DNA from 3 places in the Streptomyces sp. B21-105 genome. Region 2 is predicted to be linked to each of the others. Evidence: riboswitches for the same ligand, from Rfam matches in the RefSeq annotation. Region 2 holds a riboswitch; each other region holds the start of a gene.
What was found. Region 2 has a riboswitch for cobalamin ahead of QA802_RS39035 (ABC transporter substrate-binding protein). Riboswitches for the same ligand answer to the same signal wherever they lie in the genome.
Positions count from the first base shown of each region.

Region 1: it holds a riboswitch for cobalamin, as region 2 does, so the genes downstream of both, QA802_RS10710 (cobalamin biosynthesis protein) here and QA802_RS39035 (ABC transporter substrate-binding protein) in region 2, are expected to answer to the same signal.
Region 3: it holds a riboswitch for cobalamin, as region 2 does, so the genes downstream of both, QA802_RS27940 (ribonucleoside-diphosphate reductase subunit alpha) here and QA802_RS39035 (ABC transporter substrate-binding protein) in region 2, are expected to answer to the same signal.

Region 1 covers NZ_JARUMJ010000001.1:2,371,635-2,374,900, forward strand. Annotated here, with positions in the region: gene QA802_RS10700 (inorganic phosphate transporter) at 1-494, shown strand, start outside; gene QA802_RS10705 (hypothetical protein) at 529-750, shown strand; cobalamin riboswitch at 994-1,132, shown strand; gene QA802_RS10710 (cobalamin biosynthesis protein) at 1,233-2,177, shown strand; gene QA802_RS10715 (cobyric acid synthase) at 2,174-3,266, shown strand, end outside.
Region 2 covers NZ_JARUMJ010000001.1:8,728,709-8,731,974, reverse strand. Annotated here, with positions in the region: gene QA802_RS39040 (protein kinase domain-containing protein) at 1-1,343, opposite strand, end outside; cobalamin riboswitch at 1,728-1,858, shown strand; gene QA802_RS39035 (ABC transporter substrate-binding protein) at 1,949-3,007, shown strand; gene QA802_RS39030 (FecCD family ABC transporter permease) at 3,004-3,266, shown strand, end outside.
Region 3 covers NZ_JARUMJ010000001.1:6,155,290-6,158,555, reverse strand. Annotated here, with positions in the region: gene QA802_RS27950 (NACHT domain-containing protein) at 1-994, opposite strand, end outside; gene QA802_RS27945 (GNAT family N-acetyltransferase) at 1,193-1,699, shown strand; cobalamin riboswitch at 1,752-1,887, shown strand; gene QA802_RS27940 (ribonucleoside-diphosphate reductase subunit alpha) at 2,013-3,266, shown strand, end outside.

The sequences.
Region 1 (3,266 bases), 6.4 Mb from region 2:
CCGCCCAGACCAGTGCCGCGACGGTCATCCTGGCCTCGTCCCACCTCGGCTTCTCCCTCTCCACCACGCATTCGGTCTCCGGTGCGGTGATGGGCGCGGGGCTGGGCCGCAAGGGCGGCGTGGTCCGGTGGTCGACCGCGACCCGCATGTTCGTCGCCTGGGGTCTGACGCTCCCGGCCGCCGCCCTGGTGGGCGCGCTCGCCGAATCGGTCACCGGGCTCGGCGACTGGGGCACGGCCGTGGTCGCCGTCTTCCTGATCGCCTCCAGCGCGGCCATCTGGAAGATCTCCCGGCGTGAGGTCGTCGACGCGTCGAACGTCAACGAGACCGAGGAACCGGCCGGAGTGATCACCACGGCCATCGCCATGGTCGCCCCGCCGCCCACGGGCACGCCGGCCGCGGACGTCACGACGGACCTGACGGCCACCATCCCGGCGCCGCCCGCGTCGGCCGCGCCGCCCGCCCCTGCCGCTCCCCCTGCCGCGGCCGTCTGAGCCCGCGCCACCGGAACGAAGGAAGAGAACCGCCATGAAGATCGACTGGGCAGCCCTGGGCTCCGTGTTCGGCGTCAGCCTCGTGGTCACCGTGGGCCTCGTCACCCTGTTCACCCTCGGCGTCATGGGCCTGTCGCGCAGGGAACGCGCGGCGGCCGAGGGCGGCTCGGCCGCCCTCGCGGTGACGGGCGCGTACGCGTGCTTCGCCGCCTGCGCGGCAGCCGTGGCCTACGGCATCTCGCTGATCGTGGTCTGACGCGCCGTCGTCCGACGGGACGTGGGCCGACGGGACGTGGGCCGACGGGACGTGGACCTCAGGGGTGCGGGACGGATCGTCGTCCCGCACCCCGTTCCTGTTCCCGTTCCTGTTCCCGTTCCTGTGCTCGTCCGCGCACCCCGTTCCCGTACCCGCTCTCCGCACCCCGTTCGTGAACCCCGCCGGCCCCGCCGTGTGGGGTTCTGCACATCCTCCCCGCGCAGGTCAACAGCAAGTTGACGACTCTTCCGGGCCCGTGGTGGACTGCCCGGGCCATTACGGCGGCAGAAGAGGAAGCCGGTGCGAGTCCGGCGCGGTCCCGCCACTGTCACCGGGGAGCAGACCCCCGGGAGCCAGGAACTCTCGCCGCCGGTCTCGTCGAACCAGGGCGCGGACACCCTGAGTGAGGACCTCTGCCATGTGCGGCTGCCGACCGAGCGTCACCACCGAGCCGACCCCCGCCCCCACCACCGGCTGACCCGATGGGTGCCGAGCGCGTCCACGCGTACGGCGCCGCCGCCGGCCTGCTCGGCGACCTGCTCCTCGGCGATCCCCGCCGCGGGCACCCGGTCGCCGTGTTCGGGCGGGCCGCGGGCGCCGTCGAACGGCTGCTGTGGCGGGACCACCGGGGGTGGGGCGCCCTGCACACCGCCGTGTGCGCGGGCGGCGCCGTGGCCCTGGGGGCCGTCGCCTCGCGGGGCGCGCGCCGCTCTCCCGCCGCCTCCGTCGCCCTGACCGCCGCCGCCACCTGGGCCGTCGTCGGGGGCAGTTCGCTCGTGCGCGAGTCCCGAGCGATCGGGCGGGCCCTGGAGGCGGGGGACGTCGAGGCGGCCCGGGAACGGCTGCCGCATCTGTGCGGGCGGGATCCGCAGGCGCTGGACGCCGACGGGATCGCCCGGGCCGTCGTGGAGTCCGTCGCCGAGAACACCTCCGACGCCGTCGTCGGGGCGCTGGTGTGGGGCGCCGTGGGCGGTGTGCCGGGACTGGCCGGGTTCCGGGCCGTCAACACCCTGGACGCGATGGTCGGTCACCGCTCGCCGCGGTATCTGCGCTTCGGCTGGGCCGCCGCCCGGCTCGACGACCTCGCCGGGTGGCCCGGGGCGCGGCTGACCGCCGTGCTGGCCGCCGCCGCGGGCGACGATCCGCGCGGCGCGCTGCGGGCCTGGCGCGCCGACGCCCGCAAGCACCCGAGCCCCAACGCGGGCCCCGTGGAGGCTTCCTTCGCGGGCGCCCTCGGCGTGCGGCTGGGCGGGACCCTGGCGTACGGCGGCCGGGTCGAACACCGGCCGGTGCTCAACGGGGCGGCCGGACGGGCCGTCGCCGTGCCCGACATCGAACGCGCCGCGCGGCTCTCCCGCCGCGTCGGTCTGCTCGCGCTCGGCGTCACCGTCGCCGCGCGCCTCGTCGCGAAGGGACGTCAGTCATGAGCGGGGGGCTCCTCGTCGCCGGCACGACCTCCGACGCCGGCAAGAGCGTCGTCACCGCCGGGATCTGCCGGTGGCTGGTGCGACAGGGCGTCAAGGTCGCGCCGTTCAAGGCGCAGAACATGTCCCTCAACTCCTTCGTGACGCGGGAGGGCGCCGAGATCGGGCGGGCGCAGGCCATGCAGGCGCAGGCCTGCCGGGTGGAGCCGACCGCGCTGATGAACCCGGTGCTGCTCAAGCCGGGCGGGGAGCGCAGCAGCCAGGTCGTGCTGCTGGGCAGGCCGGTGGGCGAGATGAGCGCCCGTGGCTATCACGGTGGGCGCCAGCAGAGACTTCTCGGCACCGTTCTCGACTGTCTCGCCGAGTTGCGGGGCACGTATGACGCGGTGATCTGTGAGGGGGCGGGCAGTCCCGCCGAGATCAACCTGCGGCGGACCGACATCGTGAACATGGGGATCGCGCGGAGCGCGCGGCTGCCCGTGCTCGTCGTCGGCGACATCGACCGGGGCGGGGTCTTCGCGTCGTTCTTCGGCACGGTCGCCCTGCTGTCGCCCGAGGACCAGGAACTGGTCGCCGGGTTCCTGGTCAACAAGTTCCGCGGGGACGTCTCCCTGCTGGAGCCGGGCCTGGACATGCTGCACGGGCTCACCGGGCGGCGGACGTACGGGGTGCTGCCGTTCCGGCACGGGCTGGGGATCGACGAGGAGGACGGGCTGAGGGTGTCGCTGCGGGGGACCGTGCGGGAGTCGAACACCGCTCCGCCGGTCGGCGAGGACGTGCTGCGGGTCGCCGTCTGCGCGGTCCCGCTGATGTCCAACTTCACCGACGTGGACGCGCTGGCCGCCGAGCCCGGCGTCGTCGTGCGGTTCGTCGACCGGCCCGAGGAGCTGGCCGACGCCGACCTGGTCGTCGTACCGGGGACCCGGGGCACCGTGCGGGCACTGGAGTGGCTGCGCGAGCGCGGGCTGGCCGACGCGCTGGTGCGCCGGGCCGCCGAGCAGCGGCCCGTCCTCGGCGTCTGCGGGGGTTACCAGATCCTCGGCGAGCGGATCGAGGACGAGGTGGAGAGCCGGCTCGGCCGGGTCGAGGGGC
Region 2 (3,266 bases):
CCCGTTTCGGATCGGGCTCGGGTTTCTGCCCGGGACTCGGCCCGCGTGAGCGCCTGCGCCTGGGGCTGCCTCCGCACCTGGGCCGGCACGTCCGGTGAGACGAACGACTCGGCTCGCGCCAGTGCCGTGGGGGGCTCCGCGCCGCCGACGGCTGTGGCGCCCTCACCGCGGCTTGCGACGCCCTGGTTTCCGCTGCGGTTTGCGTAGCCGTTTCGGTCTTCGTTTCTGCTGGTGATGCCGTTTCTGGCTCCGCTTCCGTATCCGCTTCCGTATCTGTTCCCGTTTCCGCAGCTGTTGCCGTTTCCGTAGCTGTTCCCGTCGCTGCTGCCGCTTTCGGGGGCGCCGTATGCCGACTGGCCGGTGAGCTCAGACCGCTCGGCGACGGGCCCCTCGGGCGGCGCGGGCGGCGCGAAGGCAGCCCCGGGCCGCGGATCCGCGGCCGGCGGGGCGAGGCGGTCCAGGTCCCGCACGGCGGCCCGGTGGGCGTCGACCATGGCGGCCACGGGCGCCGGCAGCCAGCCCTCCGTCAGCACCTGTTCGGCGCCGCCGGGTGCGCAGGCCGCGGAGAGCCGGTCGGGGTGGATCCTCAGGACGGGGTCCTTGGCGTGACACAGACCGATGATCTTGTCCAGCGGTTCGGGCACCAGACTCAGGTCGGGCGCCCCGTGGGCCACCTGGTAGAGCAGCGCCGCGCCCACCGCCCCGCCGAACGGCGAGCGTCCGGACGCGGCGAACGCGAGCACCGAGCCGAGGCAGAAGACGTCGCCCTCGGGGCCCATCGGATCTCCGGTTGCCTGCTCCGGGCACATGTAGTCGAGGGAGCCGAACAGGGTGCCGGAACCGGTGAGTTCATAGCCGTCACGGGCGCGCACGATGCCGAAGTCGATGACCCGCGGGCCGTCCGCCGCGAGCAGCACGTTGGACGGTTTGAGGTCACGGTGCACGAGCCCTTCGGCGTGCACCGCCATCAGCGCCTCGGCGATGCCCGCGCCCAGTGCGAGGACCGTCTCCGCCGGCAGCGGCCCGTGCGCGGCGACCGCCTCGGCCAGGGTGGGGCCGGGTACGTGGTCGGTGGCGAGCCAGGGCGTCTCGTCGTCCGGTGCGGCGTCGACGACGTGTGCCGTGTAGGCACCGCCGACTGCGGCCGCGGCCGCCACCTCCCGCCGGAAGCGGATACGGAAGTTGTTGTCGTCCGCCATCTCGGGACGGATCACCTTGACCGCGACGACACGGCCGGCCGACGACCGTGCCAGATAGACCCGGCCCATGCCGCCTGCGCCGAGCCGGGCCACGAGCCGGTACGGCCCGAGCTGCTCGGGGTCTTCTGGGCGCAGTGACTGCATGCCCTCGGCCGCCTGTTCTCGGTGGGGACGGGCAAAGATCCCGCCCACGCTGCGGGGGAAGGCCCGGTGGGGGTCCGGACGACAGACTAGGCGCTCGAACGGCGGTTCGGGAGCGGGTCATTGCATGCCGGTCCACGCACCTGAAAGTAAGTACCCGGCCGCACTCCGGCCCTTTCACGCCGATATGACGCCATGTCAAAGGTCGGGTGACACGTGCTTTCCCTGCGGGAACAGTGCGTGCTGAGCAACAGGTGCACGATGAAAGCACGTAGTGGCCCGGAGACCTCCGATGTGTCGAAGGTCACCCCCGTCAGGACCCTCGACGCCTGTGGTAGCTTGCCGAAGCCAGTCGTACTCGTGCGCGCCCCCGGGCGCGCAGGGGTCAGGGAATCCGGTGAGACTCCGGAGCTGACGCGCAGCGGTAAGGGCGACGGGCGGGGCTTTCGGCCACTGGGGCGCGCACGCGCGCGCTCCGGGAAGGCGCCTCGCCCGGGTGACCCCGAGTCCGAAGACCTGCTGGCGGCCTCCGGTGCCGCAGACCGGCCGGAGGAGCGCACCGTACGACCGGGCTTCGCGCTTGAGCCCTCGACGACGAAGGAAACTCCGTGCCGTTCGCACGTCCCGTCCGCTCTGCCGTCCTGTTCCTGGCAGGCGCCCTCCTGTCGACCGGCTGCGGCGGATCCGCCACCTCCCCCGCCTCCTCGGCCGCCACCGACGGTCCCGCCGGGGGGCAGGCGGCCGGCCATCCGGTCACGCTCGACAACTGCGGACAGCGGGTCCGGATCGACACGCCCCCGCGGCGGGCGGTCTCCCTCAACCAGGGTACGACGGAGATCATGCTCTCCCTCGGGCTCGGCGACCGGATGGCGGGCACCGCCACCTGGACCGAACCGCTGCCCGAGAGCCTGGAGAAGGCAAACGCCCGGGTGCCGCGGCTGGCCGACAACGCACCCTCCTTCGAGAAGGTCCTGGACGTCGAACCCGACTTCGTGGCCGCCTCGTTCGCCTCCACGCTCGGCAAGGGCGGGGTGGCCACCCGCGAGCAGTTCGAGAAGCTCGGGGTGCCGGCCTATCTCTCCCCCGCCGACTGCGCCGGCAAGGACAACAGCGGCGACGGCGACGGCGTCCGCACCGAGCCGCTCACCATGGACGCGGTGTACGGCGAAGTACGCGACCTGGCCCGGGTCTTCGGTGTCGAGAAGCGGGGGGAGATCCTGGTGGCCGACCTGAAGTCCCGGGTGAGCAGGGCCGCTTCGGGACTCGACGCAAAGGACGTCACCCTCCTCTACTGGTTCGCCAACTCCCAGTCCCCCTACCTGGCCGGCTGCTGCGGCGCCCCCGGCGTCATCACCCGCGAAGTCGGTGCGAAGAACGTCTTCGACGACACCGAGGAGGAGTGGCCGCAGGTCAACTGGGAGACGGTCGCCGACCGCGACCCGGACGTCCTCGTCATCGGCGATCTGACCCGTAAGCAGCAGACGGCCGAGACCGCGGCCAGGAAGATCGCGTTCCTGGAGTCCGATCCGGTCACCAGGAACATGACCGCCGTGCGGAAGAAGCGGTACGTGCTGCTGTCCGGGCAGGCGATGAACCCGACCGTGCGCACGGTCGAGGGCGTGGAGAAGGTGGCCGCGGCACTGCGCGCGTACGGCCTCGCGGGATGACTGTCGCCGACCCGGCGGCCGCCGCCGCGCCCGCGGTGGCGGCACGGGAGCCGCGCCACAGGGTGCGCCACGGGCCGCTGTGGGCGGCCGGCCTCGTGCTGCTGTGCGCGTCCGTCGCCATGGCGATCACCATCGGCCCGGCGGACATCGCCGTCGGGGACGTGTGGTCGACAGTGGCCTCCCATCTCGGCTTCGGCGAGGCCGGGTTGACGCCGCTGAGGGACGGCATCGTGTGGAATCTGCGGCTGCCGCGCACCCT
Region 3 (3,266 bases), 2.6 Mb from region 2:
GCAGCGCCTCCTCCTCGCTGAGGGGTTCGAGCATCACGATCGCGGCGGAGGTGGTCTCCAGCGGGCTGTGCGGCCGGGAGGCGATCACCAGGGGCAGCTTCTCCTCGCGGGCGCGCTCGATGGCCTGGCGGATGACGTTGTCCCGGTTCTGCTGCCGGCCGTCGTCGAGCAGGGCCTCCTCCAGGCCGTCGGCGAGGACGACCGGTTTGTCGTCGGCGAGGAGTTGCTGCCACACCCGGTCGGTCTTGCTGCGCGCCAGAACCCCCTTGGGCGCCTCCTGGGCGAACCGCTCCCTGGCCAGTCGCTCGAAGTTGAGCTCGGCGCCGTCCGTCGCGTCGCGCAGCCTGATCGGCACCGGTACGGCGTGCTGGCGGGCCAGGAGTTCGGTGAGCCGTACGAGGACGGCGGTCTTCCCCGCGCCGACGCCGCCGACGAGCAGATACGGCCGCCGGGTGTCGCGCTCCCGCAGCCGCTCGGCGATGACCTGGGCGATGTCCTCGCGGCCGACGATCTCGCGGGTGTCGTATCCGGCGGTGGGCACCAGGGCCCGGGGATCCCGCAGGGCCTTGGTGAGGTAACGCCGCTTGGTCCAGCGGTACCACCAGAACAGGAAGAGCGCGGCGGCGATCGAGGCGGCGAGGACCGGACCGACGAACCGGGAGACGATCTCGAATCCCTGGTTGTTCTGCCGCCACTTCTCGAAGCCGGTCGTGTCGTGCGTGACGAGGATGAACACGCCCTCCCCGACCCAGGCGAGCACCGCCAGCACGGCGACCAGCCAGACCGCCCGGGTGACGTTGGCGTAGGAGACCCACCGGCGCCACTTCTTGGGGCGGGCGACGCCGCGGCGGGCCTCCCGACGGATCGTCAGGGAGTGCCAGCGGCCGACGAGCCCGTGCCGCAGGCGGGTTCCCGCCCGCCGGAAAGGCAGCGTGGCCATCGGCGCGTCGCGCGGTCGCTCCTTGCCGGGCGGATGGCGGACGACCCTCGTCATGCCGTTCTCCTTCCGAGTCCCGGGAGCGGTCCCCGGACGGAGGGCTCGCGGACAGAGGACTCGCAGGCAGTGGACTCGCCGGCAGAGGACTCGCGAAAAAGGATTCGCGGGCGGAGGATTCGCGCGGCGTCGGCGGCTACTTCCATGGAAACACTCCCGGTACGCTCCGCAACCCGGGCGTCCGGCAGACTCGGGGCCATGGACATCGCGATACGGCAGGTCGCGCCCGGCGAGTACCGGGCCCTCGGTGAACTCACCGCCCAGGCCTACCTCCAGGACGGTCTCCTCGACTACGGCGAGGAGGACCCGTATCTGCCGGTGTTGAAGGACGTCGCCGCGCGGGCGGCCGCCGCCGAGGTGCTGGTGGCCATGGACGGCGACCGGCTCCTCGGCGGCGTCACCTTCGTGGCCGGTCCCGGCCCGGTCGCCGACATCGCGCGGCCCGGTGAGGCCGAGATCCGTGCGCTCGCGGTCGCGCACGCGGCGCGCGGCCGGGGTGCCGGGGAGGCCCTGGTGCGGGCCTGCCTCGAGCGGGCGCGGGGCACCCGGGGCTGCACGGCCGTCGTCCTGTCGAGTCAGCGCAGTATGCACAGCGCGCACCGGATCTACGAACGTCTCGGTTTCGTCCGCACACCCGAGCGGGACTGGAATCCCGTGCCGCACCTGGACGACCTCACTCTGCTCACCTATCAGTTGACGCTCTGAAACCGCCCCGACACAACATCTGGGGGTGGCGTGACGGGTGAGCACAAGATGTATGCTCATGCTCGCTGTCGCCGCAGGGGAATCCGGTGCGAATCCGGAACTGTCCCGCAACGGTGTACTCGCGTGCATCCCTACCCATATGGGCACGCCTGTTCAGTCCGAGGTCCTGCCGACAGCGCGCCCGGCCGTCCGGTCCGGGTTGCCCTGACGTCCGGGCCTCGTGGAGTGGGCCGGTGGACGCGACGCCCCCGCGCGCTCGTGTGCTGCCCCCTGCCCTGCGCCAGGCCCCCTGCCGAGCGAGGGAGAGCCCCACGTGACCATCGCGCCAGCCGAACCGGCCTCAGTCACCGAGCTGAAGACCGACGGTCCCGGGACCGCGTTGCTGCGTACCCTGACCGAGCTGACCGCCGACCTGCCCGACGCCGACCCCGGCCGGGTCGCCGCCGCCGCGCTGCGCGGCCGGTCCGCCCGGGCCGACGAGGCGGAGCTGCGCGAGCTGGCCACGGAGGCGGCCGCCGGCCTGATCGCCGAGGACCCCGCCTACTCGAAGCTGGCCGCCCGGCTGCTGACGATCTCCATCGCCGCGGAGGCCGCCTCCCAGGGCGTCACCTCGTTCACCGCGTCGGTCGCCGTCGGCCACCGCGAGGGCCTGATCGCGGACCGCACCGCCGAGTTCGCGCGCATCCACGCGGCCCGTCTCGACGCGCTGATCGACACCGCCGCCGACGACCGCTTCGGCTACTTCGGACTGCGCACCCTGCACAGCCGCTACCTCCTGCGGCACCCGATCACCCGCAAGGTGGTCGAGACGCCCCAGCACTTCCTGCTGCGCGTCGCCGCCGGTCTGGCGGATGGGGGCACCCCCTCCGGGGGAAACACGGCGCGCGCCCTGGACGAAGTCGCCGCGCTCTACCGGCTGATGAGCCGGCTGGAATACCTGCCGTCCTCCCCCACGCTCTTCAACTCCGGCACCCGGCACCCGCAGATGTCGTCCTGCTACCTCCTCGACTCCCCGCTGGACGAGCTGGACTCCATCTACGACCGTTACCACCAGGTGGCCCGGCTGTCGAAGCACGCCGGCGGCATCGGGCTGTCGTACTCCCGCATCCGCAGCCGGGGTTCGCTGATCCGCGGCACCAACGGGCACTCCAACGGCATCGTGCCGTTCCTCAAGACCCTGGACGCCTCCGTCGCCGCCGTGAACCAGGGCGGCCGGCGCAAGGGCGCGGCGGCGGTCTACCTGGAGACCTGGCACTCCGACATCGAGGAGTTCCTGGAGCTGCGGGACAACACCGGTGAGGACGCCCGGCGCACGCACAACCTGAACCTGGCGCACTGGATCCCGGACGAGTTCATGCGCCGGGTCAACGCCGACGAGCCGTGGTCGCTGTTCTCCCCGGCCGACGTGCCCGAGCTGGTCGACCTGTGGGGCGACGAGTTCGACGCGGCCTACCGCAAGGCCGAGGCGGACGGCCTGGCGAAGAAGACCATCCCGGCCCGTGACCTGTACGGCCGCATGATGCGCACCCTCGCGCAGACCGGCAACGGCTGGATGACCTTCAAGGAC